One region of the Colwellia sp. MEBiC06753 genome, then DNA from elsewhere that is predicted to be linked to it. Evidence: predicted binding sites of a transcription regulator. Region 1 holds the regulator's gene; the other holds the start of a gene.
The links. Region 1 encodes FNR, which switches genes on or off when oxygen is low (the NO sensors DNR and NnrR bind a similar motif). Its sites were predicted from a motif close to TTGATCTAGATCAA; they were not measured.
Positions count from the first base shown of each region.

Region 2: ACOB82_RS08055 (STAS/SEC14 domain-containing protein) is a predicted target of FNR. The motif match lies at 10,598-10,611, and genes of this name have one in related genera.

Region 1 covers NZ_JBQMTM010000006.1:8,595-24,234, reverse strand. Annotated here, with positions in the region: gene ACOB82_RS06450 (TonB-dependent receptor plug domain-containing protein) at 1-49, shown strand, start outside; gene ACOB82_RS06445 (methyltransferase domain-containing protein) at 162-926, opposite strand; gene gloB (hydroxyacylglutathione hydrolase) at 1,304-2,080, shown strand; gene ACOB82_RS06435 (LysM peptidoglycan-binding domain-containing protein) at 2,156-3,775, shown strand; gene ACOB82_RS06430 (LysE family translocator) at 3,929-4,549, shown strand; gene ACOB82_RS06425 (hypothetical protein) at 4,568-4,924, opposite strand; gene ccoN (cytochrome-c oxidase, cbb3-type subunit I) at 5,318-6,742, shown strand; gene ccoO (cytochrome-c oxidase, cbb3-type subunit II) at 6,754-7,413, shown strand; gene ACOB82_RS06410 (cbb3-type cytochrome oxidase subunit 3) at 7,418-7,597, shown strand; gene ccoP (cytochrome-c oxidase, cbb3-type subunit III) at 7,590-8,564, shown strand; gene ACOB82_RS06400 (FixH family protein) at 8,719-9,213, shown strand; gene ACOB82_RS06395 (heavy metal translocating P-type ATPase) at 9,213-11,606, shown strand; gene ccoS (cbb3-type cytochrome oxidase assembly protein CcoS) at 11,603-11,881, shown strand; gene ACOB82_RS06385 (sulfite exporter TauE/SafE family protein) at 11,878-12,549, shown strand; gene fnr (fumarate/nitrate reduction transcriptional regulator Fnr) at 12,599-13,318, shown strand; gene uspE (universal stress protein UspE) at 13,496-14,425, shown strand; gene ttcA (tRNA 2-thiocytidine(32) synthetase TtcA) at 14,562-15,455, shown strand; gene ACOB82_RS06365 (NCS2 family permease) at 15,544-15,640, shown strand, end outside.
Region 2 covers NZ_JBQMTM010000008.1:12,421-28,060, reverse strand. Annotated here, with positions in the region: gene recG (ATP-dependent DNA helicase RecG) at 1-745, shown strand, start outside; gene ACOB82_RS08100 (2-hydroxyacid dehydrogenase) at 849-1,859, shown strand; gene ACOB82_RS08095 (hypothetical protein) at 1,940-3,235, shown strand; gene rep (DNA helicase Rep) at 3,468-5,483, opposite strand; gene ubiK (ubiquinone biosynthesis accessory factor UbiK) at 5,642-5,914, shown strand; gene ACOB82_RS08080 (substrate-binding periplasmic protein) at 5,935-6,732, shown strand; gene ACOB82_RS08075 (S10 family peptidase) at 6,820-8,316, opposite strand; gene ACOB82_RS08070 (helix-turn-helix domain-containing protein) at 8,444-9,166, opposite strand; gene ACOB82_RS08065 (DUF2986 domain-containing protein) at 9,369-9,572, shown strand; gene ACOB82_RS08060 (AraC family transcriptional regulator) at 9,684-10,541, shown strand; gene ACOB82_RS08055 (STAS/SEC14 domain-containing protein) at 10,672-11,052, shown strand; gene ACOB82_RS08050 (glutathione S-transferase family protein) at 11,101-11,715, opposite strand; gene ilvA (threonine ammonia-lyase, biosynthetic) at 11,788-13,344, opposite strand; gene ilvD (dihydroxy-acid dehydratase) at 13,403-15,262, opposite strand; gene ACOB82_RS08035 (branched-chain amino acid transaminase) at 15,355-15,640, opposite strand, start outside.

The DNA of each region.
Region 1 (15,640 bases):
TAGCGGTCAAGGCCGTTTTGCCTATGCTCAAGCAACGTATAAGTTCTAATAACAGATTAGGCTTAGCCTAATCATTACAAATCATAAAAAAGCCCTGATTTTTCAGGGCTTTTTTTTAACAAATAAACTAACCAAAGTTATTTCACTCATTTAAATAACTATTAGCGATATTTACCATGAACCTTGCTGCTGTTCATTGGCGTCACTCTGGCTGGTTGTAGGCTTGGTCGTAAGCGCCACTTAGGCTTAATTGGCGTTAACGGGTGAACACGTTTTTTGGCAACAATCACATAGATACTGCCTAGTGCAGGCAAGTAACTACCGGCAAACCGCTGCCAATAACCATTGAGCTTACCTGACTTTTTGCCTTCATCGCGTCCGGAAAGCATCGAAAACAACAAACGATTGTCGTCTAATACTTCGTAGCCCATCAGCGCTAACCAGTCTTTAACCCGCATTGGGGTAAAAAATTGCTCCCGCCAAGGTGACTGCTTACGCCGATATGGCATAAGTTTATTTAATCCAGCAAAACTAAATGGGTTATATCCAGTAATGACCATATAGCCATTCGGGATCAGCACCCGTGACGCTTCACGCAATACATGATGAGGGTCAGTAGTAAACTCTAGTGCATGCCCCAATATACAAACATCAACGCTATGTTCAATAAATGGTAAATCATCGATGTCAGCGATCACAGAGCTTAATTCGCGACAATGTGACACATTTACCTGATGCTTAATTGGTGACTGACTGCAATCAATTGCACTACTTAGTGCGCCTATTTTCAATAAGTGATAACCAAAAAATTTGCTACACCAAGGGGCAATAGCCTGATTAATCGTTTGGCAAATCGTTGAACCCATTGGCAGTTCTTGCCATTGTTGAGGTGTACTTGGTTCGCGATAAGCTAATGCAGATTTCATCAAATTTTAATATCCTAAGCTTTATTAGGGTCTGTTGATCTTTCAGTTTATAACGCTGTTGTTTTTGAAAAAGCGGTCAATCGCGGCGCTTAATATAAAGTTTGATTGTGCCAAATGCATATTAAGCAACAAAGGGTGACACCTTTTTTTTAAAACAACCCGAAGGGCTATGGCTCATTTTCAACCTAACTGCGTTGAAAATCGTTAATGTAGAATAACTACATTACACTCTGTTCGCCTAGTCACCTTATAAATTAGCCTATAGCAGAGACTAAAATGAAAGGTCTACAGATCCTAGCCTTTTGATCTATTTATAACGGAGTTTGTCGTGATAAAGTTAGTCGTTATAATGATAAAAACTTTTTAAATGTGCTGATATGACTATAAATATAACGCCAATTAACGCTTTTAACGATAACTATATTTGGGCGATTACTGCAAACAACAACTCGGCATTGACACTAGTAGATCCGGGACAAGCTCAACCATGTATTAATTTTATTAAGCAACATAACTTGAGCTTAAGTTATATTTTAGTCACCCATCACCACCCAGATCATGTCGGCGCGATAGCTGAGCTTATTGATTTATTTCCACAAGCGACAGTATTTGGTCCGGCAAATGAAAATATTCCACATAAAGCCGTCGCCCTAAAAGAAGGTGATACTGTGCCATTACCTGAATTTGAGGTGGAATACACTGTGTTAGATGTTCCCGGCCATACCGCTGGCCATATTGTTTACTTTAATGATGAAGTTTTGTTTTGTGGCGACACTTTATTTTCAGGCGGTTGTGGTCGCCTTTTTGAGGGAACACCCGCACAAATGCATAACTCCCTTGCAAAATTAAAAAGTTTACCAGCACACACTAAAGTGTATTGTGCACATGAATATACCTTAAGTAATTTAGCGTTTGCCCAAGCCGTTGAACCTAACAATAGGGCACTGGACTCGTATAGCCAACACGTTCAAGGGCTTAGAGCAGAAAACTTGCCTTCGATTCCAACGACAATCGAACAAGAAATCGCCATTAATCCTTTTTTGCGTTGTAATCAATACTCAATTAAATCTAGTGCAGAAATATTTGCTGGAAATCAGTTAACTACTGAAGTAAACGTCTTTGCCACTATTCGAAAATGGAAGGACCAATTTTAATATCACATGAATTAGCCCTTGAATTACCATACTAAACGAGTAGAATTTTGCTACTTTTTGATTGAAAAGACGTATATGAAGTATCTATCAACTGCATTATCGGCATCACTTCTGTTATTTGGTTGCCAAACAACTCAGCAAGCTGACAACAATCGGGAGCTGGCTTCAAATAGCCATATCGCCCTGCCATCAGAAATTAACCAAGCATTACTTGCTGACGAAACTATCGATGTTATTCACCCCGTTGCCGATATCGATATTGATTTAAATGGTGATGCTGTTCATGTATCTGAAGATATTTGGGCACATATGCGTGAACAACTAACATTCGATATTCCACAAAATGATCGGGTAATAGCGCAACGTAACTGGTATGCAAAACATCAAAGTTATCTTGATCGTGTCGCTAAACGCGCTGAGCCGTTTATCCACTATATTGTTCAAGAGCTAGAAGCGAACGATATGCCAATAGAAATGGCATTATTACCGATTGTTGAAAGTGCATTTGACCCATTTGCCTATTCCCATGGCCGCGCCTCTGGTATGTGGCAGTTTGTGCCTGGTACCGGCAAACGTTTTGGTATGAAGCAAAACTGGTGGTATGACGGTCGACGGGACGTTATTGCTTCAACCCAAGGTGCTATAGCTTACCTAAAATACCTCAATAAGTATTTTGATGGTGATTGGTTATTAGCGCTTGCTGCCTATAACTCTGGCGAAGGCCGAGTTAAACGCGCGATGAAGAACAACGCACGTAAAAATAAACCTACTGACTTTTGGTCATTGGATTTACCGAAGGAAACGCGCGCTTACGTGCCGAAATTACTGGCATTAGCCGATATTGTTAAACGGCCAGAAACCTTTAATGTCAAACTGTATGAAATTGATAATGTGCCAGTAATTGAAAGTGTCGATATTGGCTCTCAAATAGATTTAGCCAAAGCAGCAAAATTGGCAGATTTAAGTTTAGCGGAATTCCAACGGTTAAACCCTGGTTTTAATCGTTGGGCAACAGACCCTCAAGGCCCACACTATGTGGTGGTTCCGCGCACGAAAGCCGAAAACTTTCAAACGGCGTTGGCGAAACTATCTGATAAAGATCGCTTAAGTTGGCAACGTTATAAAATTAAAAATGGTGATAGTTTAATTCGCATCGCCAAGCACTTTAATACCACGCCAGAGTTGATCCGCAGCGTTAATAATATTGAAGGCAATAATATACGCGCCGGTAAACATTTATTAATTCCTGTTGCTGCTCAAGAGCTTGATGACTACATTTTATCGCAAGAACAGCGTTTATCAAAAACTCAACAACGTGAACGCCCAGGTATAAAAAGTTATCACACAGTAAAATCTGGCGACACGCTATGGGACATTAGCCAAAAATATAATGTTTCTACTCGCAGCATCGCTAAATGGAATGGTATGGCGCCAAGAGACTATATTAAGCCGGGTCAAAAATTAGTGATTTGGCAAAAGTCTGGTTTAGCCCAAACCGCTGGCAAGCCAAGTGAACAAGCAATTATGCGCAATATTACCTACCGTGTGCGACGAGGCGACTCTTTTGCCCGCATCGCAGACAAGTTTAATGTCAAAATCAGTGATATCGAACGTTGGAATAGCTTAAGCCGTAAAAAGTACTTGCAACCTGGACAGATCCTTAAGCTTTCGGTTGATGTCACTAATAATATTTAAGCGAATTGCGTTTAGCACCGACAATATTTAGCACCAATAACATTTAACCCTAATAAAGCTGACCAATGATCTGATTACAATTTAAGATCATTGGTGGCGGTTAACTCTGCCTACTTTTATAACAAGAAATTTCGCTTATGACTGAGTTCCTTTATGTTTGACCTAACGCTAATTGCTTTATTTGTTCCAACATTTTTTATTGTTAGCTTAACACCCGGCATGTGCATGACCTTGGCGATGACCTTAGGTATGTCCATTGGTGTTAGACGAACTATGTACATGATGATTGGCGAGTTAGTTGGCGTCGCTACCGTTGCCATTGCGGCGGTAATTGGGGTGTCCGCGATAATGTTACAATACCCCAACATATTCCAGCTTTTTAAAATATTAGGTGCCATTTATCTGGCCTATATTGGCATCAATATGTGGCGCTCGAAAGGCAAGTTAGCAATTTCAAATCAAACGGAAAAAGCCAACGTTTCTGCTAAACAATTAGCAAGCCAAGGCTTTATCACCGCCATCGCTAACCCAAAAGGTTGGGCATTTATGGTATCTTTACTGCCGCCTTTTATTAATGACCAACTAGCAATAGCACCACAATTGTTGCTACTGATTGGCATTATTATTCTCTCTGAATTTACCTGCATGATGATATACGCCAGTGGCGGTAAAACCATTGGCAAGGTACTTACTCAACGCAACAATGTTGCCTTGCTAAACAGGGTTTCAGGAAGTTTAATGTTAGGCGTAGCACTTTGGTTAGCGCTCAGTTAGTACTGAATTAGCGCTAAGTTAACTCGTAGTAATGTCAGCAGCAGATTGATAGCTTTTTACATCTAAAAACACGGTTTTACTAACTACATTACCCTGCTTTTCAATAGTTAAGTTAAGCCAAACCCGCCAGGTCATGTTTTTTTGTGAACAAGCACCAAACAGCCCTTGGCTAGTAAAGCGCCGACCACTGTCTGTAATTTCTGGCTCTTCTTTGAAAAATAAAGGAATTTTTCCCATAAACATATCAACACCTTCCATGTAGCCACTTGCTATGGTGATTTCAGGTGATTGCGTCTCGACATATAAACTAAATGGGGTTTCTGCGACCAAATAGGCCTCACTAAATAGGATGGCTATCTGGCTATTATCAATCACTATTTCACAACGAGACTGGGAAGAAATGCATTGAGCAGTGGCTAAAGTGAAAGATTTATCATTACTGGGTTGGCAGGCAAAAAGCAGCAATAGACAACTTGTAATTAATGTATATTTTATGACCACATATCAACCTTTTATCTAACATACAATGGCATTTTACCCACATTTTTGTCATTTATTGTAATTATGTGTGATTTTTTTTGATTTAGAACAGGTTTTGCCGTGAACGCGGGTGACTTTTCTACGTTAAATCATTATCATGCGCACGTGTTGGAACTCCAACGGGTGAAGTTACTAATTATAGTCTATAACTAATTGTAGAGTAGTTAGTGAATTGCTCGGACAAGTCCACACCCATTAACAAATAATTATAACTGCGGAAACCATAACATGAGTCAAAGTAATACATCAGCAGTAGATTACAACATGAATGTTGTACGTCAATTTACTGTGATGACTGTCATTTGGGGGTTCGTTGGTACGCTAGTTGGTGTTTTAATTGCAGCCCAGTTAATTTGGCCTGCGCTAAATTTTGATACGCCTTGGTTAACCTACTCCCGTTTACGCCCACTGCATACCAATGCTGTTATCTTTGCATTTGGTACTAGCGCCCTATTTGCAACATCTTATTATGTTGTACAACGTACCTGTAAAACCGCGTTGTTTGGTGGCAGCTTAGCTTCTTTCACTTTCTGGGGTTGGCAAGCGATTATTGTCGCAGCGGCAATTACCTTACCTTTAGGTTACACCACCAGTAAAGAATATGCTGAATTAGAATGGCCAATCGATATCGCTATTGCGGTCGTTTGGGTAAGCTATGCCATCGTATTCTTCGGTACGGTAATTAAGCGAACGACATCACATATCTATGTTGCTAACTGGTTCTTCGGTGGCTTTATCATTACTGTTGCGGTATTACATATTGGTAACAGTATGGCAATCCCTGTATCTATGATGAAATCATACTCGATTTATTCGGGTGCCATAGATGCGATGATGCAATGGTGGTACGGTCACAATGCTGTAGGTTTCCTACTTACTGCTGGTTTCCTTGGCATGATGTATTACTTCGTACCAAAACAAGCTGAACGTCCGGTTTACTCATACCGCTTATCTATCGTTCACTTCTGGGCACTAGTTTCACTATATATTTGGGCTGGTCCTCACCACTTACACTACACTGCATTGCCTGACTGGGCACAAAGTTTAGGTATGGTAATGTCTATCGTATTATTCCTGCCATCATGGGGTGGTATGATTAACGGTATTATGACGTTATCAGGCGCATGGCATAAACTTCGTCATGACCCAATTTTACGCTTCTTAATCGTATCGTTATCTTTCTACGGCATGTCAACGTTTGAAGGCCCAATGATGGCGATTAAATCGGTTAACGCGTTATCACATTATACTGACTGGACTATCGGTCACGTACATTCAGGTGCCTTAGGTTGGGTTGCCATGGTGTCAATTGGTGCGATGTACCACTTAATTCCTGTGCTATTTAACCAACAACGTATGTACAGTGTTCGTTTAATCAACATCCATTTCTGGATGCACACAGCAGGTATCGTTTTATATATCGTTGCCATGTGGATTTCTGGTGTTATGCAAGGCTTAATGTGGCGTGCGGTAAACACTGACGGTACATTAACTTACAGCTTTGTTGAAAGTTTAACAGCCTCATACCCGTTCTACTTTATGCGCTTCTTAGGTGGTGCATTAGTTGTGGCTGGTTTTGTTATCATGCTTTACAACATGTTTAAAACCATAGGTGCTGAAAACGGCAGCCTTAAGAAAGTTGAAGCGGCTTAAGGAGCATCACAATGGCGACTAATAATCCTCAAAATAAACACGAAAAATTTGAAAAGCACGTTGGTTGGTTCTTTATTGCAACCATTATGGCAATCAGTATTGGTGGTTTAGTAGAAATTACTCCGTTGTTCTTCCAAAAAGCGACGACAACACCAGTCACTAATTTACGTCCATATACAGCGTTAGAAATGGAAGGACGTGATATCTACATCCGTGAAGGTTGTAATACCTGTCATAGCCAAATGATCCGTCCATTCCGTGCTGAAACTGAACGTTATGGTCACTATTCTGTGGCAGGTGAAAGTGTTTGGGAACATCCATTCTTATGGGGCTCAAAACGTACTGGTCCAGATTTAGCTCGCGTTGGCGGTCGTTACAGTGATGACTGGCACCGTGCCCATTTAATCGACCCTCGTTCAGTGGTACCTGAGTCAAATATGCCATCTTTTAGATGGTTAGAAGAAAATACGTTAGACGGTAAATTAACGGCTAAAAAGCTAGAAACGTTTAACCTATTGACTCGTAATCGCGGACATAAAGATGAGCAAGGCAACCCTATCCCACTTTACTCTGCTGATGAAATCGCTAAAGCGCGTTCAGACGTTAATGGTAAAACTGAGATGGAAGCGCTAATTGCTTACTTACAATCTCTTGGCCACGCGTTGAAGTAACGATATGGACTATGGAACACTTAGAGGGTTAATCGCCCTCCTAATTTTGGCACTTTTTATCATTATTGTGGTTTGGTCCTACAGTAAAAAGAGAAAGACTGCATTCGATGAAGCAGCAAACTCTATTTTCGAGGAAGACGACAATAAAGAGGTAAACAAACAGGAGACTAATAATAATGTCTAGCTTCTGGAGTATTTGGATTACGGTTCTTTCACTGGGTACTTTGATAGGTTGTTACCTGTTATTACGCATGTGTTTAAAGAACTTCGCTGGTGTCCCTGAAGGCGAATCAATGGGACATGAATTTGATGGTATTGAAGAATTAAATAATCCGCTGCCTAAATGGTGGAGTACTTTCTTCCTATTAACCATTATCTGGGGTTTTGGTTACCTATTGCTTTATCCAGGTTTAGGTAACTGGGCGGGTTTACTTGGCTGGCAAAGCTCTAACCAAGGCGTACTAACTATCGAAGAATCAGCTGCACGTACTGAGGCAAACTTGAAGGAAAGCTCAGGCGTACTTAACCAGTACGATCGTGAAGTTAAATTAGCTGACGATAAATACGGCCCAATCTTTGAAGCCTATGCTGCCCGTAGTATTGAAGACTTAGCTACCGATGAAGCGGCACTTAAAGTAGGCCAACGTTTATTCCTACAAAACTGTGCACAATGTCATGGTTCAGACGCCCGTGGTACAACTGGTTTCCCTAACCTAGCGGATAACGATTGGTTGTACGGTGGCGAGCCAGCAATGATCAAAGAAAGCATTATGAATGGCCGTAAGGCACAAGGTATGATGGCTTGGAAAGGTGCATTAGGCGGCGAAGCAGGCGTTAAAGAAATGGCAGCTTATGTGCTTAGCTTAAGTGGCCGCGAACATGACGCTGACTTAGCAGCAAAAGCAGCGCCTAAGTTCGCAATGTGTGCTGCTTGTCACGGTGCTGAAGGTCAAGGTAGCGCAGCAATGGGGATTGCCCTTGGTGCTCCTCGCCTGAACGACAACATTTGGTTATACGGTGGCTCACAAAAAGCAGTTGAAGAATCAATTCGCAATGGTCGTGCCGGTGTAATGCCAGCCTGGAAAGACATTCTAGGTGAAGATAAAGTTCACTTAATTAGTGCTTACGTATTTAGTTTATCAAACAACTAAAAACTTAATCTAAGTTATTATTTTAAAACGCCTTATTAAGTATTTAATAAGGCGTTTTTTATTGATATAGATCGTAGATTTTAACCTTTTATTATTGGAGCAGCTAAAATAAAAGGCTACAATAACGACCATAATTTTTTATCAGATTTATTCAATGAAAACACCTTGGTACAAAGAGCCTTGGGCTTGGTTAGTATTTTTCTTACCTTTTTCTGCCGTTGTTGCAGGTATTTCAACCGTTATTATTGCCAATACCGACCCGGATGATTTAGTTGTAGGTGATTACTATAAAAAAGGTAAAGCCATTAATTTGGAAGTATCTAAAGTAAAAGAAGCGCAAAAATTAGGCATGAAGTTTGGTTTAAAGCTCGTTGATAACGAACTGGTAATAAAGCCTACTGGAATAGAAAAACAATTTCCTATTTTAAATGTCAGCTTTTACCACCCTACCCAAAAAGAAAAAGACTTTAATTTGGCATTAACACCCGATGGCAGCGGTTATTTTCGCCATCAATTTGAGCAATCAAAAGCAGGAAAGTGGCGCGTAACGCTATCTTCGTTTGAGAATACATGGAAGATACAAGCAACCATTGCTCTACCTCAAGCCAACTTTATTGAGTTAATTCCGAACCCAGCTGAAGCCCAGTAATGTCAGAACCTTGTTTTCATTGTGGCGAGCCTATCCCTAAAGGCATCGCCCTTAATGTTGTTATTGATAATAAAAATCGAGCAATGTGCTGTGTGGGTTGTCAGGCAGTTGCCGAAACTATCGTTAATAACAAGCTAACCGACTACTATAAATTTCGCACAGAAAATGCTCCTAAAGGCACACAACTGGTTCCTGAGCAATTACAACGAAACCAATTGCTTGATGATGACAACTTACAACATGAATTTACCCACCAAGCTGGCGAGTATAGAGAAACCATTTTAACCGTTGATGGCATTAGCTGCGCGGCATGCGCTTGGCTAATTGAAATGAAATTGGAAAAAATTGAAGGCATTGCCAACATTTCGGTTAACGCCACCAGCCAACGGGCCAACATCAAATGGCAAAATGATGTTATCAAACTGAGCCAAATTATCGAAAATATTGAACAACTGGGTTATCACGCCCTACCGTTTAAAGCCAGCGACAGTGAGACAGCAAACCTAGCACAAAGTAAAACCTTTATTAAACGACTTGGCGTCTCCGGCATTTTAATGATGCAAGTTATGATGATTGCCATTGGCTTATATTTTGGCGCGTTTTCCGATATGGCTGAGCATAATTTAGTCTATCTGCGTCATGTTAGCTTAATACTAACTATCCCAATTATTTTCTATGGCGCATTCCCATTTTATGTCGGCGCAATAAACGCCATTAAAGCCAAGCGCCTAAGTATGGATGTTCCCGTATCTATTGCGATTTTACTGGCATTTTTTGCCAGCGCCTGGGCAACGGTAACCCAACAGGGTGAGGTCTACTTTGAGTCAGTCTCTATGTTTACCTTCTTATTACTTATAGGTAAGTTTTTAGAGTTTCGCGCACGATCACGCGCCGCGCAAGTATCAGCCAACCTGTTAAAGTTAATGCCAATGACAGCAACAAAATTGGTTGATGGCATAGAACAATTTGTTACGGCAAAATCTTTACAGCGCAGCGATCAAATTATTATAAAGCCTGGCGAAACAGCCCCTGCTGACTGTGTTATAGAACACGGAAGTAGCCACTTTAATGAGGCTATGCTCTCAGGTGAGCAAAGAGCGGTTGCCAAAACTATTGGAGATGAAATATTTGCAGGAACGATTAATGGCGACGGCAACTTAATTGCCCGAGTACAGCAACCTGGTAGCGAAACATTTTTAAGTCAGCTTATTCGCTTAAGTGAAAGTGCTCAGTCGCACAAACCTAAAATTGCCCAGTTATCTGATAAAATCGCTCAATATTTTGTTGCGATAATTTTATTAACCGCCATCGCCACCGCCCTTTACTGGCAACAACACTTGCCGGAAAAAGCGTTTTGGATCACCTTGTCTGTGCTGGTTGCCACTTGCCCTTGCGCGCTTTCATTGGCAACGCCAACAGCGCTTACCTGTGCTACCACCAAACTTAACCGCAATGGCATTATGATTAAATCAGGCCATGTTTTAGAGACTATTCCCGAGGTTGATATTTTCGCCTTTGATAAAACTGGCACTTTAACCCAAGGCCAGTTTCAAGTTGATCGTATTATTCATTTTGAACAAGGCTACACCGATCAACAACTATTAGCATTAGTTGCCGCTTTAGAGACGCATTCACAACACCCGCTTGCCAAAGCATTTAACGCAGACAGAGATTATTCAATTAATGCCGGTTATGTCACTGTGCATCCTGGCCTTGGCGTTTCTGGCGACATTGATGGTAATAACTTTACCGTTGGTAAAGTAAGTTGGTTGGTAAACACAGATGATCATGAACACGCAAACACTTGCATTGATGCACAAATTGCGGTTTGTAAGAATGAGCAATTAATTGCCGCAATTTATTTATCCGATAAGCCAAGAGATGAGGCTAATTCGGTTATTGAACATTTACATCAAGCCAACATTAAAACAATCATGCTATCTGGCGATAGCCAAACAGGTTGTGAAAAAGTAAGCAAACAACTGCCATTAGACGAAGTACATGCAGGCCTTTCAGCCCATGAAAAAATGGATATTGTGCAAAAGCTGCAAGCAACAAAAACCGTTGCTATGGTAGGTGATGGTGTTAATGACACGCCAGTATTCAGTGCCGCTCATGTTTCTATCGCTATGGGCGGTGGTACAGATGTCGCGAAAAGTGGCGCAGATGCCATTTTATTAAATAATAAGCTGTCTTCTATCACAACACTGCGTAACACCAGTATTAAAACCCGACGTATTATTTACCAAAATTACTGTTGGGCAATTGGCTATAATGCTATTGTGTTGCCATTGGCTGTTTGTGGATTTATCACCCCTTACCTTGCGGTTATCGGGATGTCTGCAAGCTCGATTTTAGTGATTACCAACTCGCTGCGACTTTTAAAATCATGAGTGTTATTTACGTACTTATTCCTATTGCGATTATTTTAACCATTGTCGGGATTTACCTGTTTTTTTGGGCGGTTAAAACCGAGCAGTTTAACGATTTAGAAAAAGAAGGGTTAAGTATTTTATTTGACGATGAAAGCAAACAACAGGCCTCAGACAAGCATGCTGGTGCACAAGAGAAGCCAATTGACGCTCAAAAAAGCCACATTGAAGTTGTAGAAAACACCGCACAACAATCAGAAAAAACAACAATCAACGGTGATTCAACCAACAAATGACCTTAGATTTACTTTCCGCATTTGTTATTGGTTTACTAGGATCAGGACATTGCCTAATGATGTGTGGTGGCGTTTCAGGTATGTTGCTTTCGGCAATTCCTCAGCAAAACCACAAGCAAAAATGGCAATTTACCCTTGCCTATAACCTAGGACGCATTGCGTCTTACAGCATTATTGGCGCAATTGTCGGCTTTACCGGTTCTTTAGCAGCCAAAAGTATTGGCTTTCCTCTGCATGCATTACGGCTAATTTCTGCCATTTTTTTAATTTTACTTGGGCTCTATCTTGGTCAATGGTTAATGTTATTAACCAAAATAGAACAAGCTGGAAAATTTATTTGGCAATTTATTTCACCACTGGCCAGTAAAGTACTGCCGGTTGACTCAAATGCCAAAGCACTGGCATTAGGTATTATATGGGGCTGGTTACCCTGTGGCCTGGTTTATTCAACACTCACTTGGTCAATGGCCAGCGGCAGCATGGAAAATGGCGCCTTAATTATGGCAGCCTTTGGCTTAGGAACATTGCCGGCGCTACTGTCATTATCATTCGGCATTTTTTCAATAAAGGGGCTCTTACAGTCCAATTTATTTCGAAAAACTATGGCTATTATACTAATTGCTTATGGTTTTTACGGGGTCTTGGTTGCCTACCAAGCAATGTTTTAATATCATGGCCTTTGGCTAAACCAATTCAATTGATGAGTTAAACCTGTAAATGTCTGAATCATGTGCTCATAAAAGTCATATCCATTGTCAAAACTGTAGTATCAGCGAGTTATGCTTGCCCTTTTCACTTAATGAAAAAGAACTAGATACCTTAGACAATATCATTGATCGTAAACGCCCAATCAGAAAGGGTGAAAAAATATTCCAAGATGGTGAAGCATTGCATTCATTATTTGCCATACGTTCAGGCACATTCAAAACATTCACCATTGACTCAAGTGGTGAAGAACAAATTACCGGTTTTCATTTAGCGGGCGATTTACTCGGCTTCGACGCGCTAGCGAGTAGCGAGCACCAAAGTTTTGCGCAAGCACTAGAAACCGCGATGGTTTGTGAAATTCCTTACAATACCTTAGATGAACTTTCTAACAGTATGCCTGCGTTAAAGCGTCAGGTATTACGTTTAATGAGTAATGAGATCAGAACTGATCAAGAAATGTTATCGTTACTTAATCGCAAAAATGCCGAGCAGCGACTAGCCACCTTTTTAGCAACTCTGAGCACTCGTTATAAAGCGCGTGGCCTATCGCCAAAAGAATTTCGATTAACCATGACCCGAGGTGATATTGGTAACTATATTGGTTTAACCGTAGAAACCATAAGCCGCTTATTAAATCGTTTTCATAAAGAAGGGTTAATCAATGTCGATGGTAAACTGATTACCTTAAATGATATTGATAAGTTAAATGAAGTCGCCTTATTGAAGTAAAAATAAAAGTAAGGTGTCAACCTCCACTTTAAATCATCATATTTCCATACTATGCTTTAGTCATAATATAGCGCTTTAGTCATAATGTAACGAATGCATTTTTTGATTTAAAACAAATAATTAATTGCCAATAGCGGGCAAACTATTTAAATCAACAATGTGGCAAACGAGGCATAAATGGAAACGTATCAAAAAATACTTGTTGTAATTGATCCAACAACAGAAGATCAAAAAGCACTGAGCCGAGCAATTGAACTAGGCAGCAAAACTGGTGCAAGCATAACGGCATTTCTAAGCATTTTTGATTTCTCCTATGAAATGACCACGATGTTATCAAGTGATGAACGTGATGCGATGCGACAAACAGTGATCAATGATCGCAAGGTGTGGATTGAAGAGCAGATCAAGTCGCTTAACGCCCAACAAAACAATATTACCATTGATGTAGTCTGGCATAACCGCCCATTTGAAGCGGTTATAGATCAAGTGCTTAAGCATCAATTTGATATTGTCATTAAAGGCACCCATGAGCACGATAAATTAAAATCAGTTATTTTTACGCCAACCGATTGGCATTTATTACGTAAATGCCCTTGCCCGTTACTGTTAGTAAAAGAGCATTCTTGGCCAGACAATGGCAATATTTTAGCGGCGGTTAATGTTGGTAGTGACGAGCAAGAACACCAATCACTGAATAACATCATAACCGAAGAGGCCAAGCACCTTGCAGGCCTGATGAACGCTAATGTTCACTTAGTTAACTCCTACCCTGGCACGCCAGTTAATATTGCAATTGAAATACCAGAGTTTGATGCCAGCCAATATAACGACACTATGTTATTGCATCATAAACAAGCCATGGAAAAACATGCAAATGCATTTGGTATTGATGTCGCAAACACACATGTTAAAGAAGGCTTACCGGAAGATACCATTGAAGCGTTATCGCAAGAACTAGACGCAGAACTTGTCATTCTGGGCACGATCGGCCGCACAGGTTTGTCAGCAGCACTAATTGGCAATACTGCCGAACATGTAATAGACAAATTAAATTGTGATGTTTTAGCATTAAAACCAGCCGGATATAAATCTCCACTACAAGATTAACCTTAAGGTTATTTCCCCTCATCAGAATAACTAATGTAACCAGCGCTTAAATTGACAGCGCTGGTTATTTTTTGCTTACTAAATTTGCCCTTTCCTTTTATAATACGCGCCCATTTATTAATGTAGTTCTCTGGGTATGGCTGAAATAGATAACAGAAAAGCGGTTTATGAAGCGAATAAACTGCAAAAACGTCTTCGTAGTAAAGTAGGTAAGGCAATTGCCGATTACAATATGATTGAAGAAGGCGATGTTATTATGGCTGCTATTAGTGGCGGCAAAGACTCATTTGCTATGCTTGATATTTTATTGAGCTTACAAAAAGCCGCTCCCATTAATTTTCAAGTTATTGCCGTTAACTTAGATCAAAAGCAACCAGGCTTTCCTGCCCATATTTTGCCTGAGTATTTTGAATCACTTGATATTCCCTACTACATTATCGACAAAGATACATACTCGGTTGTTAAACAAAAGGTGCCAGAAGGTAAAACCACTTGTGGTTTATGTTCAAGGTTAAGACGTGGCACCTTATATTCATTCGCTGAAGAAATTGGTGCCACTAAAATAGCCTTAGGTCACCATATGGACGATATCGTAGAAACGTTATTTTTAAATATTTTTTTCGGTGCTAAATTAAAAGCAATGCCGCCAAAGCTACGTGCAGACGACAACCGCAATACGGTCATTCGCCCACTGAGTTATTGCCGCGAGAAAGACTTAATTGAATTGGCAGAACTAAAAGAGTTTCCAATTATCCCTTGTAATTTATGTGGTTCACAAGAAAACCTCCAGCGTCAAAACATCAAAGCCATGCTCAATTCATGGGAGCATTCAGCACCTGGCCGTATTGAAAACATTTTTAATGCCATCAAGAATGTCAGCCCAAGCCAATTAGCAGATACTGAGTTATTTGACTTTATTAACTTACCGATTGACCGAAGTGAGTCACGTAAAGCTTATGACTATAGTAAAGAGACTATTTCGTCAACCAATATTGATGATTCTTTAATCATTGACGTTTCCAACGTATAGTTAACGCTTGTTTTTTAATTTACAGACAAATTCACACTTAGTTTAGCCTGTATTAACAGGCAACCAACAATAATAGAAACCATATATTATGATTGAAAAACTCTTTAAGCTTGAAGAGCATCACACCAATGTTCGACAAGAAATCATGGCCGGTGTAACCACATTCTTAACTATGGCTTACATCA
Region 2 (15,640 bases), on a different contig from region 1:
AGTAATTGATGAACTGCCACCTGGTCGCACGCCTATTACCACCATTGCCCTACCCGATACTCGCCGTGATGATGTTATAGAACGCATTCGCCAAGCCTGCACTACCGATAAACGCCAAGCGTATTGGGTATGTACCTTAATTGAAGAATCGGAAGTGTTGCAGTGTCAGGCCGCCGAAGATACGGCAAATTATTTGCAGGAAACCTTGTCAGAGCTGCACATAGGGTTAGTGCATGGCCGGATGAAAGCCGATGAAAAACAACGGGTAATGGAAGCGTTTAAAGCCGGCGATCTCGACTTATTGGTGGCAACCACAGTGATAGAAGTTGGCGTTGATGTGCCTAATTCCAGCTTAATGGTTATTGAAAATCCAGAGCGTTTAGGCCTTGCCCAACTGCACCAATTACGCGGCCGTGTTGGTCGAGGCTCGGTCGCTTCCCATTGTGTCCTTATGTACAAATCGCCACTGTCTAAAACCGCCACTAAACGGTTAGCGGTGCTGCGTGAAAGTAATGATGGTTTTGTCATTGCACAAAAAGATTTGGAAATTCGCGGCCCCGGCGAGTTGCTCGGCACCAAGCAAACTGGCCTTGCCGATTTAAAAATTGCCGATTTAGTGCGTGATCAAGCCATTATTCCGGAAGTGCAACAGCACGCCTATTTACTGTGGAAGCAACATCCTGAAAAAGCACAAGCAATTATCAAACGCTGGATGGGCGATCGCGAGCAATATTCTAACGCTTAAAAAAACATCATGCATTTGTCATAGCGCAGTTAACTATTTTCGTACACACTTAATACTAAAGCAGAAATTGTTTAGCGCTAAACATAAAGCCAAGGAATGTATGATGACCACAGCCCAGTTTCGCATCGCGGTATTTAGCAGCAAAAAATACGACCAGCGTTTTATCAATCAATTTAATAGCCATTCGCCATTAAGCTTTGAATTTTTTGAATGTAAATTATCGCTTGAAACTGTCGAGCTAGCCCATGGTTTTGACGCGGTTTGTTTATTTGTTAATGATGAAGCCAGTGCCGAAGTGTTAACCCGCTTAACAAGCTTTGGTATTAGCACCATTGCCTTGCGTTGTGCAGGCTTTAACAATGTCGATGTTGAACAGGCACAAGCACTGGGCATGAAAATATGTCGAGTGCCTGAATACTCGCCCGAAGCGGTTGCCGAGCATACCGTTGGCATGATGTTGTGCTTATCGCGTAAATTTCACAAAGCTTATAACCGTATTCGCGAAGATAACTTCTCCCTTGATGGTTTAATGGGTTTTAACCTCCACAACAAAACGGTCGGTATTATCGGTACCGGCAATATTGGCCTAGCCACACTGCGAATATTAAACGGTTTTGGTTGTCAGTTGTTAGCGCATGATCCAATTGAAAATAAGCAAGTTAAAGCGCTGGGCGCTAGCTATGTATCGTTTGAGCAATTATGTCAGCAAGCCGATATTATTAGCTTACATTGTCCACTACTGCCGAGCACGAAACATTTAATTAATGAACAAAGCCTTCGCTTAATGAAGCCTGAAGTTATGCTTATTAATACTAGCCGTGGTGGTTTAATTGATACTCATTCTGTGATCAATGCGTTAAAACACAAACAGTTAGGTTATTTGGGTATTGATGTCTATGAACTTGAAAGCAACCTGTTTTTCGAAGATTTATCCGGTGAAATATTACAAGACGATCAGTTTGCGCGGCTTTCGACATTTCCTAATGTGTTAATTACCGGTCATCAAGGCTTCTTTACCGAAGAGGCTATTTCCACTATCGCCCAAACCACCATTAGCAGCTTAACTGCCCTACTTACTGACCAACCAATCGCGCCTAATGTCTTGCTGTATTAATAGGCACTAAGCTCGCTAGCACTCGCTGGCGCAAGACAATGAACCATGTATAATGCATACAAAAAATAAAAAGTACGATTATGATCAAAAAACTTCTTACCTTAAGCTGTGCGTTAATGCTGATATTAGTGCAAGGCTGTGACCAGAAAACTACCATGAATGAACCAACCAACTTAGCGCCAATTGCTCAGCAATATGTGAAACTTGTATTGGATGTTGGCCATCACCATCCGGCTTATATTGATGCTTATTACGGTCCTGAAGACTGGAAAACCGCCAGTAGCAAGCGACCATTAGCCGAGCTGCTCACCGATACCCGAAATCTGATAAATCAACTGAACAGCGTACAAGTGACTGCCGAACAAGCGCTGCGCAAACAGTTTTTACAAGTACAATTAAACTCAGTCGCGGTATTTATTCGCCAGCAACAAGGTGAAAAAATTAGTTTTGATGATGAATCGTTAGGACTTTATGACGCTATTTCCCCTAGCATCAACGAGCAAACACTTGATCAGTCGCTGGCTGAACTTAACGCATTACTGTCAGGTGAAGGTGATTTAAATCAACGCCTTAACGAATATAAAAAGCAATTTGTTATTCCACTCGATAAACTAGATACCGTTTTTGTTGCGGCGATCGACGAAGCCAGAAAGCGCACCAAAGCTCATATCAATTTGCCGGAAAACGAAAGCTTTACCATTGAATATGTTACCGACAAAGTATGGAGCGGTTATAACTGGTATCAAGGTAAGAATTTTAGCTTAATTCAGCTAAATACCGATTTCCCCATTTATATTGAACGCGCCATCGACTTAGCCAGTCATGAAGGTTACCCAGGACATCACGTGTTTAACTCGCAAATGGAACAACACTTGGTCGATAAACTTGGCTGGATTGAATACAGCGTCTATCCGCTGTACTCTCCAATGTCGTTATTAGCAGAAGGTAGCGCCAACTATGGCATTAATGTCGCGTTTCCTAAAGCTGAGCGCCTGGCCTTTGAACGGGAAGTACTATTTCCATTAGCTGGATTAGACGCCAGCGAAGCGGAACATTACGACCAAGTTCAAGCAGTGCTCGGTAAGTTATCGTATGCCGATAATATGGTGGCAAAGCGTTATTTAGATGGTGACATTGATAAAGACCAAGCAATTGCATTATTGATGAAATATTCGCTTTCGACCAAAGAAAAATCAACGCAACGTATTGGTTTTATTGAAGCTAATCGGGCTTATGTGATTAATTACAATTTAGGCCAAGACTTAGTTAAACAATATGTTGATCGCTTAACCGGCGATGCTGGCCCTGAAAAACGCTGGCAAGTGTTTGCTGAGCTTTTAGCGCAGCCGAAAACGGCTTCGATGATGGCGAAGTAGCTCAACAACTCAGTAAAAAATCGACCTTAATGAATAATCGTCACTCCGGCCTCTGAGCCGGAATCATTTTCAAGAAATAGTTCATTATTTAAAAGATCCCACATCAAGTGTGGGATGACCAAACTATTTAACCGAATATACAGGCATAGCCTTTTTAACAATAAGCAACTAGTTCAGTAGGTATTTTAGCGGCTAAAAGCCAAGTTTAAACAAAGGTTGGACTAGTTTCAGCTTACTTTTTCTTTAATAACTCCCGCAAATTCGCGACACCCGCTTTTGCCGTTTGCTGCTTTTGCTCTTGGCTTTTTTGCGGTTTATCGTTTTCCCAAATTAAGTCATCTTGCGGCATTTCATACAGAAAACGGCTCGGTTCAGTGCGAGCGACTTCACCAAATTGGCGGCGCTCTCTGGCGTAAGTACAAATCAGCTCACGCTTAGCGCGGGTTACCCCTACATAAGCTAAGCGGCGTTCTTCTTCAACATTGCCTTCATCAACGCTGGTTTGGTGTGGCAATAAGCCTTCTTCCATACCGATTAAAAACACGTAGGGAAATTCTAGACCTTTCGAGGCATGAAGCGTCATTAGCTGCACTTGGTCAGCAAACTCTTCTTCTTCGTTGCGCTCCATCATATCGCGCAGTGTTAGACGAGTAACCACTTGCGGTAGCGTCATTGGCTCGTCAAGTTCATCACCTTCTAGCATTTGCGTCACCCAGCTAAATAATTGAGTAACGTTTTTCATACGCATTTCAGCCGCTTTAGCACTAGGCGAGCTGTCGTATAGCCAATCTTCATAATTCATTTCACGGATCATAGACCGCAATACTACCGGCGTATCACCACGCTCGGCATTATCCGCCGTTTCAACAAGCCAACGAGTAAAGCGCTGTAAGTTTGCCAAACCTCGACCGGTTAGCGTTTGTTCTAAGCCCAATTCAAAGCTGGCAGCAAACATACTGATTTGGCGCTTATTAGCGTAATTGCCAAGCTTTTCTAGGGTTGCAGGGCCAAGCTCACGGCGCGGCACGTTTACAACTCGTAAAAAGGCATTATCGTCGTCAGGATTTACCAATAAGCGCAAGTACGCCATGATATCTTTAATTTCTGAACGCGAGAAAAATGAAGTGCCACCACTGATTTTGTATGGAATACGGTTAGTCATCAGCGCTTTTTCTAATAATCGCGATTGGTGATTACCGCGATACAAAATCGCATAATCTTTATAGTGGGTTTTATTCATAAAGCGGTGACCAATCAGTTCACCAACCACGCGCTCTACTTCATGTTCTTCGTTCTTAGTTTGCACCACACGAATCGGCATGCCGTAATCATGCTCACTAAATAGTGCTTTATCGTAAACGTGTGGATTATTTGCGATCAAAATATTCGCGCAGTGCAAAATGCGACCGCTAGAGCGATAGTTTTGTTCTAACTTAATCAGTTTTAAATTCGGGTAATCTTGGCCTAACAACACTAAGTTTTGTGGTTTAGCGCCGCGCCATGAATAGATTGATTGGTCATCATCACCCACTACCGTTAACCGCCCGCGCTCACCGGTAATTAATTTAACCAACTCATATTGGCTAGCATTGGTGTCTTGATACTCATCCACCAGCATATAGCGGATTTTTTTCTGCCAACGCTCGCGCACGTCGGGATAGTGCTTAAGCAATAGTGTTGGAATTAAGATTAAATCATCAAAATCTAGCGCGTTATACGCTTTCATATGCAGGTAATAGCGCTGATAGAATTCGGCATAAAGTGCAGTATCGGCATCAGTAACTTGTTTAAGTATTTGATCAGGCAACAGCAAATCATTCTTCCAGTTTGAAATCATCATTTGCAACTTGCTAAGTAAATCTTTATCGCCATCGAGCTCTTGTTCGGTCAGCTCTTTAAGTAAACTTAACGTGTCTTGATCATCAAACAGCGTAAAGCCCGGTTTATAACCTAAGGTTTTAAGCTCACGACGAACAATATCTAAGCCTAACGAGTGAAACGTTGAAACCGTTAAACCTCGGGTTAAATCACGACCGAGCATTGACGACACACGCTCTTTCATTTCACGCGCAGCTTTATTGGTAAAAGTTACTGCAGCGATATTACGCGCTTTGTAATCACACTTTTGAATTAAATAGGCGATTTTCTGACATATTACCCCCGTTTTACCACTGCCGGCGCCAGCAAGCACCAAACAAGGGCCGCTTACGTATTTTTTGGCTTCATCTTGACGAGGATTCAGTTTCATTCAGCAGTATCTATCAATTCAAACGGGTGGTAAAAAGGCGGTGAATTTTACCTTGTTTTATAATGAACAGCAGTAGTTTCGATAAATTTTTTATACCTTGTCAGTTTATTTGTTTACAATGACGACAAGTGAATTAAGTTTCAAATGTGAGAGCTTAGATGATCAACGCAAAGAAAATTGAAGAAATAGCCAAACAAGTGACCGATGCCATTCCTCCAGGGTTAAAAAATATGGCCACTGACTTGGAAGACAAAACCAAAACCGTATTACAACGTAAATTAGCGCAACTTGATGTAGTTACCCGCGAAGAATTCGATATTCAAACCCAAGTACTGATAAAAACCCGTGAAAAATTAGCTCAGTTAGAGGCGCAAGTATCGGCATTAGAGCAGCGCTTGGCGCAAAACTCCAGCGAACAATCGCCAGAGTAACTGACAGTTCAGGTAGCCGTATGCAAGCAGTAAACCGAGCAGTTAATTTAGTTAAAATTTCTCTGTTAACTTGCATGCTGCTGCCAACAACACTTACTGCTGAGGAATTAAAGCCGCAAGCCCTGACCTTTATGGTCAATACCGATGGCTCTCCACCTTACATATATAAAAACAAAGATAATCACTTTACCGGCGCCGTACCTGAGTTACTGGCGATGTTACCGCAATATTCGATTAATTATGTTGAATATAATCGTAAGCGCGGCGAAATGGCGTTGTATCAGGGCAAGTTTGATTTAGCATTAAGCGCCAAAGCATGGTTAAGCCAGCCAGAAAAGTTCTCGTTTAGTTTACCGGTTGCTCAACACAAAAGTTTTCTTTTCAGCAAACAACCATTTTCCGACAATTTCAGCCTTTCTGAGTTGCCGAAAAATGCAGAAATTTGCACGCGGCGTTTATATCAATACCCAAACTTAGAAGACAAATTTGCCAATCAACAGTTCATGCGTATTGATTCCCCAAGCCAAACCACACAAGTGCAAATGTTGTTAGCCAATCGCTGCCAATATGCGGTGTTAAATGAACATATTGCAGAACACCTGTTTAGTGAACTAACCAGCAGCAGTATAAAGGTATTCCGTTCACCGGTAATTACCAGCCAAGTTGATCAAGTCATCGTTATTCAGCCACAATTCCACCAATTTAAACAAGATCTTGACCAGCTAATTTTATCCCTTAACGGGCAAGGAAAGCTGGAACAGCTAATCAATAAACATACGCCAAAACAGCCAGTGGTTATTCATAGCGGTTTCAATTAAAGCCCCCTAACCTTTCCCCCAATAAAAAAAGCGACTCAACCTTAGATTGAATCGCTTTTAATGTCTTAATTTTTCAGTATTGAAAAATTAGTATTTCGCCGCCTGATCTTTAGCTGGCAAGGTTGCCTTCATAAAGTCACGAATATCTTGGTTGGCATCACGTAAGTCGTCATGACGCAAATACATCATATGACCACTGCGGTAGCCTTTAAACGATAGACGGTCTTTCATTAAACCACTTGGATCTAACTGCCACATAGTGTATTTAGCATCAAAGTAGTTGGTGGCGCCATCGTAATAACCTGCTTGAATCATCACATTTAAATATGGGTTTTGTGCCATGGCTTGACGTAGGTTTTCACCCGTTTTGTTACCACTGCGATCCCATGGATGTACAGGTCCAAACATGTTGTATTTGATATCAGTTACGTAATCTAGCTCTTCACGCAGGTAATAATTAATTGCCGGCGTAAAGCTGTGTAACCATGATGTTAGCTCTGAATTGTAATCAGGGCGCTCACCAACAGTTTTCTTATCAATACCTAAATAACGTGAATCTAAACGACCAACAGTTTGCTTACGATCACGTAATAACGCTTTCCAGAAGTAGCTAGTAGCAATATCTAAGTTGCTGCCTAGTACATCATCAAGTGATAAACCTGAATAAAGCGCGACTTTTTCAGCAATTGCTTGCTTTTCGCTATCAGCAATAAAACCGCCTTTGGCTAACGCTGGTATATATTCATTGATGGTAAATGCTTCTACTTCTGGCAATAGCTCAGCTAAATCTTTCGCTTGTAAGCTTTGATCTAAGGCGTTGTGATACCAAGCCGCTGCTGCAAAGTAAGGTAAACGATTTGCCGCTTTTACTGGACCATTACGCTCAATACCAATATCGGTTGGTGAGACTAAAATTACACCGTTTAAGTACATCCACTGACGGTTTTGTAATTCTAGTGATAAACCAGAAACACGAGTTGTACCGTAGCTTTCACCAATTAAATATTTTGGTGAACGCCAGCGTTCATTACGCGAAACGAATGTTGTAACCCACTCTGCTAAATATTTAACATCAGCATTAACGCCAAAGAACATTTTCTTTTGTTGTTCTTTGCTTGGCATTTTACCGTCTTTGTCTGGTAGTACACGTGAATAGCCGGTATTTACTGGATTAACAAAAACAATATCAGCGACATCTAAAATTGAATAAGGATTGGTTTTAACACCGTACGGTTGTAACGGAAAACCTTCATCATCAACATTCAACACTTTTGGACCTGTATAGGCCACATGCATCCATACTGATGCTGAACCTGGACCGCCATTAAATGAAATTAATAACGGACGCGTGCTGATATCTTTAATGTCAGTACGTTGATAGTAAGTATAAAATAAACTGGCAGTTGGATGGCCGTCTTCATCCCACACTGGCTGTGTACCTGTAGTGGCTGAATAACTGATCTTTTCGCCTTTAATTTTGGTGGTGTGTTTCGTGGTGTTGCTAGCATCAATAGCAAGTGTGCGGCTATGTTCGGCCGCAATACTGGCTAGTGAAAACACCCACAACGATAGCAATACAACTATTTTTTTCACGTTTTGGTCTACCTTCTTATAGTATTGTTTTTTCACCAGCCTAGTTTAATGCCTTTGAATTGTCATAAAAATTCGCTGAACTACCGAATTACTGAGGTAAAAAGTTTCCAACGTTACGTTAGTTTTTATTAAATAGCTTCCACTCTAAAACAAAGCCCATAATGTCGGCGGTGAATAAAAATACGCCAAGCACTTTTAACCAAACATTAATCGGTTGGCTAAATTGCTTTTCTTTCCAAAATACATAAGTGCGACTGCCGCCAGCAACGGGTTGAACAAAGCGTTCACCAGTATATTCTTCTAGCTGAATAGTTTTTTCATCAATGCGTTTAGCGATTTCCGCGCGCTTAGATTCAATTAAACCTCGGTTACTTTCTTGGCTCATATCGATTTGCTGACGCCATTCACGAAAGATATTGTCTGGCTCACCTTCAAGCACCACACCTTTAGATAAATACAAATAGCGCAACTCAGGAAAGACTTCTTTACTAAGCCCTGCGTAAAATAAGGTAACTGCAATTACAATTAACAAGCTCGACACCAATAAAAAGCCGCGACGCTGCTCAAAAGTTTTAGTGGTTTGCTGACTAAGCCAGTATTCAATATCGGTAATTTGCTTTAACTCATTGTTAATGAGTGAGTGATCAAGGGGCGATAATAATTGCTCTATCGAGACATTTAATGCGGCAATTAACCGACGAAAAATATCGTTCGACGGTAATGATTTATCATTTTCTAGTTTAGATAAATACGACTGTTCAATGCCGGCAAGTTCAGCAAGTTGTGGTTGGCTAAGGCCTTGTTGTTGCCTTAATTGTTTAAATTGTTCACCTAAAGTCATGGTGGTTCCTTAATTAATTTCGCGAGTAATTGTACTGCTAATTGATATTTGAAAATTGAGGCATTGCCGGCTGCCTGCATGCTATTCTTAGGTATTCCCAAACAAATAAAAAGATGAATATTAACGAATATACCGGAATTAATAAGTGTTTAAGCCAAATGATAGTTATCATTAGTCCATTAACCTTTATCAAGTAAGCATTGTGAATCGACGTAAAAAAATTATTAGCAAACTCAAGCAGCAGGCCAAACGTAAAAACGCTAAGCTGCATAAATCCAATAAGCCAGCTTATATTTCCAAAGCTGAGCGGGCTAAATTAGCCGAGCAAACTCAAGGCGAACAAGCAACAGAGTTAGCCACTGATGAGCTCGCTACTGAAGAAAACCAAGCTAGTGACCTTAACTAATGCTCATTTATTCACTACCAACGCCAATAGCGCAATTTCAATCAAGTCGACAACAATGTGGCGTGACACACTAGCGCCACTTTTGAATAACTAAGACCAATTCAGCGACAAATGAGCACTAACCACAACCAACGTATTCACCGAGTATGTGATTATATTAGCCAGCATTTAGACGACAACTTATCGTTAGATACCTTGAGCGATGTTGCCTTTTGCTCTAAGTTTCATTTCCATCGCTTGTTTTTGTCAATTGTTGGCATCAGTGTCATTCGATATATTCAATTTGCCCGTTTAAAGCGTGCGTCGTTTCGACTAGCGTTTGAACACAAAATTCGAATTATTGATATTGCCCTAGAAGCAAACTTTGATAGCCCCGAAGCATTTAGTCGGGCGTTTAAACGGACCTTTAGCCAATCACCGAGTCAATTCAGAAGTACACCAAACTGGCCGCATTGGCATCAACAGTTTGATTTTCAATTACCCGAATTAAAGGTTAAAACAATGAATGTAGAAATTGTCGAATTTGACACACTGCCTGTTGCCTTGCTGACACATCATGGTTCACCAACAAAACTCATGGAAAGCGCGGCGCAGTTTATTGAATGGCGCAAAAGCTCAGGCTTTTCGCCAGTTAATACCAGCAAAACTTTTGGTATTCCTTATAGCGATCCCAATGTTACTGATGACGCCGACTTTCGCTTTGATTTTGCTGGCTCGGTAACCAGCGCCATAGCGGATAATCCACAAGGCGTTCGAAACGGTGAAATTCCAGGTGGTCGCTGCGCAAAAGTCAGACACAATGGTAGCCATGATAATATCAGCGATTCCGTTTATTATTTGTATCGCCAGTGGCTGCCTGAAAGCGGCGAAGAAGTTAGGGATTTCCCGTGCTTTTTTCACTATTTAAATCTTGTTCACCAAGTAGATGAATGTGATTTAAAAACAGATATCTACTTACCTCTTAAATAACTCAGAGTTTATTATCTAGCCGCGCGGCGGTTTACTTTCGCAACGCGGCTATCTTTATGATCTAAATCAATTGCACATTAGCAACTTGTCCTATACTCAACACTTAACATCACATGGCAAGGAACTAATGATGACGACGAAAACACATGGTATCGGTATCGGCATTGAACGGGTAAACAGTGAGTTTTTTATTTCATTAAAGGCAGTCGGCAAATTAACTCATCAAGATTACCAAACCATCACCCCAATGATTGACTCTGCACTGGCCAGTGTTGAAACCCCAAAAGTTAAAATGTTTTTTGATGGCAATGAACTTGAAGGTTGGGAGCTTAGAGCGGCATGGGATGATTTTAAACTTGGCTTAAAACACGGTAACGAGTTTGAGAAAATCGCCGTAGTGGGTAATGATAAATGGTTAGAATTTGGCGTTAAAGTTGGCGCTTGGTTTGTTTCTGGCGAAATACAATATTTTAATAATCAGCCAGAAGCTTTAGCCTGGTTAGAGCAATAAACTGCGTTGTCGATAGTAAGGATAACTTGCCCCTGCTAAGCAGCTTTTTTAACCCGCTGCCATAGCGATGAAATGTGGTAACGACTTAATACGATCTAGCCAAGCGTTTATCGCTGGATATTGAGATAAATCAAAGCCACCTTCATCCGCTACTTGGGTATAAGCAAATAGCGAAATATCTGCCGTTGTTGGTTGTTCACCCGTTAAGAACGGCGTTTGCCCTAACTGCTTTTCCATTACTTGCAGTGCTTTGTGCCCACCAGCTTGTTTAGCCTGATATTCAGCAAGCCGTTCCTTTGGTAATCCCAAATACTTGTTAATAAAGCGGGCAACTGCAATGTAAGGCTCGTGGCTATATTGCTCGAAAAATTGCCATTGCTGAATTTTGGCTTGCACAAATACATCGCTTGGATAATAACTCGAACCATTGGCTAAATAATTAATAATGGCGTTCGATTCCGTTAATATTTCACCATTTTCAATCTCTAGCAGAGGAATTTTGCCATTGGGACTTTTGGCTAAAAACGCCGGCGTTTGAGTTTCTCCCGCCAAAATATCCACTGGCATCCATTGGTAAGGCAAGGTCAATAGTTCTACAACTAATTGCACTTTGTAGCAATTACCTGATAGTCGATCGCCGTATATAGTGTTTGTCTTAGCCATTACTGGATTCCTTGCCGCACAAATGCATTAATGTTTCAGAAATTAACGCTTAAGAAGTTAATGTTTTAAAAATTAATGCTTAAGAAAAGATTGATAAGCTAAATTTTGTGTTTCTTCTTGCCACTCATACCCTAAATCTTTTAGGTGTCTAAAAAATGCCAATTGCTCGTCATCGTTCACTTCAAAACCAGCCAATACTTGGCCAAAAGCAGCTCCATGATTACGATAATGGAATAAAGTGATATTCCAAAGCTCACCTAAGGTATCTAAAAAGTTTTCCAATGCGCCTGGGTACTCAGGAAATTGGAAACGGAAAATACGCTCTGGTGTTACCGTCGGGCTATGACCACCAATCATATAACGCACATGCAATTTCGCCAGTTCATTATCGGTAAAATCACGCACTTTATAATGAGCGGAAGTTAAGCTTTGTTGCAGTGCAACACGTTCTGTTACACCACCTGAAATTTTTACACCAACAAAAATATTGGCATCACGGGCGCCTGCATATCGGTAATTAAATTCAGTAATGCCACGCCCTGATAACGCTTTACAAAACTTACGGAAACTGCCTTTTTCTTCAGGAATAGTGACCGCCATTACTGCTTCTTTTTGCTCGCCAAGCTCGCAACGCTCGGAAACGTAACGCAAGCTATGAAAATTCATGTTAGCACCTGATAAAATGGCAGCTAATGACTCATTACCACAGCTGGTTTGGCAATATTTACTAATGCCAGCTAACGATAATGCGCCAGCAGGCTCGGCAATCACGCGAGTTTGCTCAAAAATATCTTTTATTGCCGCGCAAATTTCATCGCTATTAACTGTGATCACGTCATCACAATAATGCTTAATTAAATCAAAGGTATGCTCACCAATGCGTTTAACAGCTACGCCATCAGCAAATAAACCTACTTGCACAAGATCTGTAGGTTGACCAGCGGTCATTGCTGCTTGTAAGCAAGCAGAATCTTCAGCTTCAACACCAATAATTTTAATTTCTGGGCGCAATTGTTTTAAATAAACCGCCATACCGGCAAGCAATCCGCCGCCACCGACCGGCACAAACACCACATCGAGCTTGGCCTGTTGTTGCAGCAATTCTTTAGCAACCGTGCCTTGACCGGCAATTACATCAGGATCGTCAAACGGATGAATTAAGGTTTTTTGCTCTAGTTCGGCGCATTCCACCGAAGCTGCTTGCGCATCATTAAAACTTTTACCCACTAACCGAACTTCTGCTCCTAAACGGCGGACGTTATCCACTTTAATATCGGGCGTGGTAATTGGCATAAAAATAGTGGCTTTAATGCCTAGCTTACTTGCCGCCAGCGCCATGCCTTGTGCATGATTACCAGCGGAAGCGGCAACGACGCCATGTATTGATTGCGCTTCGGTTAAGTTCGATAATTTATTGTAGGCACCGCGTAATTTAAACGAATGTACCGGCTGCTGATCTTCGCGTTTTAAGTAAATTTGATTACCTAAACGCGCCGATAACTTGGTTAATGGTGTTAGTTCCGTTTCCTTGGCAACATCATAAACTGGAGCTAACAAAATGCGGCGCAAATAATCTAAAGCAATCGCTTCTTGTGATAATTGTGCTTCATTCGGTTTTGGTGAATTCATCTTGTTCTCCAGTTAATCCTTCAAGGAAATTTCTAATACTTACAGTAAGTTCCAGTGGTTACTGGCTAACTTCACCATCAAGTAATGCCCGATTGCGCACTGCGCCTTTATCAGCACTTGTTGCTAACATGGCGTAGTTTTTCAACGCATAACTGATTGGACGTACGCGATCTTTCGGTTGCCAAGCATTAGGCTTTGCCTCCATTGCTGCTTTACGCTGCGCTAATTCTTGCTCACTAACGTTTAATTGAATAACGCGGTTAGGAATATCGATATGAATTTCATCGCCATTTTCAACCAAAGCAATAGCTCCACCATTTGCCGCTTCAGGTGAAATATGGCCAATCGATAACCCAGAGGTACCACCAGAAAAACGACCGTCAGTGATCAACGCACATGCCTTACCTAAGCCCATCGACTTTAAGTAAGTGGTTGGGTATAACATTTCTTGCATACCCGGCCCACCTTTCGGGCCTTCGTAGCGAATAACCACCACTTCACCGGCCACCACTTTACCGTCTAAAATTCCGGCGACAGCATCTTCTTGGCTTTCAAAAACATGGGCTAGGCCAGTAAAGGTTAAATTTTCTTTTGCAACGCCAGCAGTTTTTACAATACAGCCATCAACAGCAATATTGCCTGATAGCACGGCTAAACCACCGTCTTGAGAAAACGCATTGGCTTTGCTACGGATACAACCATTAGTTCTGTCATCATCAAGGGTGTCAAAGCGACAATCTTGGCTAAATGCCTTGGTAGTGCGAATGCCAGCTGGCCCTGCTCGATAAAAATCTTTAACGGCTTGATCATCAGTGACCATGACATCATATTGCGCCAATAAATCCGCCAGTGTTAGCCCTAAAACATTAACAACATCGGTTTTTAATAATTCAGCACGGGCAAGTTCGCCCAAAATTGCCACTACACCGCCAGCACGGTGAACATCTTCCATATGATATTGTTGGGTAGACGGCGCTACTTTACATAAGTGCGGGACGATACGAGACAAGCGATCGATATCTTCCATGGTAAAGTCAACGTCAGCTTCTTGGGCTGCCGCCAATAAATGTAAAACCGTATTGGTTGAGCCACCCATAGCGATATCTAAACACATGGCATTTTCGAACGCCGCTTTTGACGCGATATTTCTAGGTAATGTTGATTGATCGTCATCTTGATAATAACGCTTGGTTAAGGCGACAATTTCTTTACCTGCTTTTAAAAATAGCTGTTCACGATCGGCATGAGTTGCCAACATCGAGCCATTGCCCGGAAGTGCTAAACCTAGCGCTTCGGCTAAACAGTTCATAGAGTTGGCAGTAAACATCCCCGAACATGAACCACAAGTAGGACACGCTGAACGTTCCACTTGATCGCTTTGCTCGTCAGAAACGTTTGGATCAGCACCTTGAATCATGGCATCAACTAAATCAAGCTTGATAATTTGATCGGAAAGCTTAGTTTTCCCCGCTTCCATCGGGCCACCGGAAACAAAAATCACCGGAATATTCAGGCGCATTGCCGCCATCATCATGCCTGGGGTGATTTTATCGCAGTTAGAAATACAAACCATGGCATCAGCACAATGAGCATTAACCATATATTCCACCGAGTCGGCGATTAAATCACGCGATGGTAGCGAATAGAGCATTCCGCTATGCCCCATGGCAATACCATCATCAACCGCGATAGTATTAAATTCTTTGGCAACACCACCAGCTTGTTCAATTGCGCCAGCAACTAGTTGTCCCATATCTTTTAAATGCACATGACCCGGTACAAACTGGGTAAATGAATTAACGACCGCAATTATCGGTTTACCAAAGTCGCTATCGGTCATCCCCGTTGCTCGCCAGAGCGCACGAGCGCCTGCCATATTGCGTCCTTGAGTCGATGTTGCTGAGCGTAACTTGGGCATGTTTTTTTCTTCCTATAAATCCTGTGCAGTGAAAAAATATTGGTTATTGCCAGAAGCGTGGCTAGTTAACGCTTCTGACAATATTTCATTATTTAGGCAATTGGCTCTAACCAACCCCATTTATCTTCAGTAGTACCATTGAAAATGCCGAAGAATGCTTCTTGTAATGCTTGGGTTACTGGTCCACGAGAACCTGTACCTACTGGCATACGGTCAACACTTTTAACCGGTACAATTTCAGTGGCAGTACCTGTCATAAAGAATTCATCAGCTAGGTAAAGCGATTCACGAGAAATTGGCTCTTCACGCACTTCATAACCTAAGTCTTTCGCTAACGTGATAACGCTATCACGAGTAATACCCGGTAAAATTGATGCA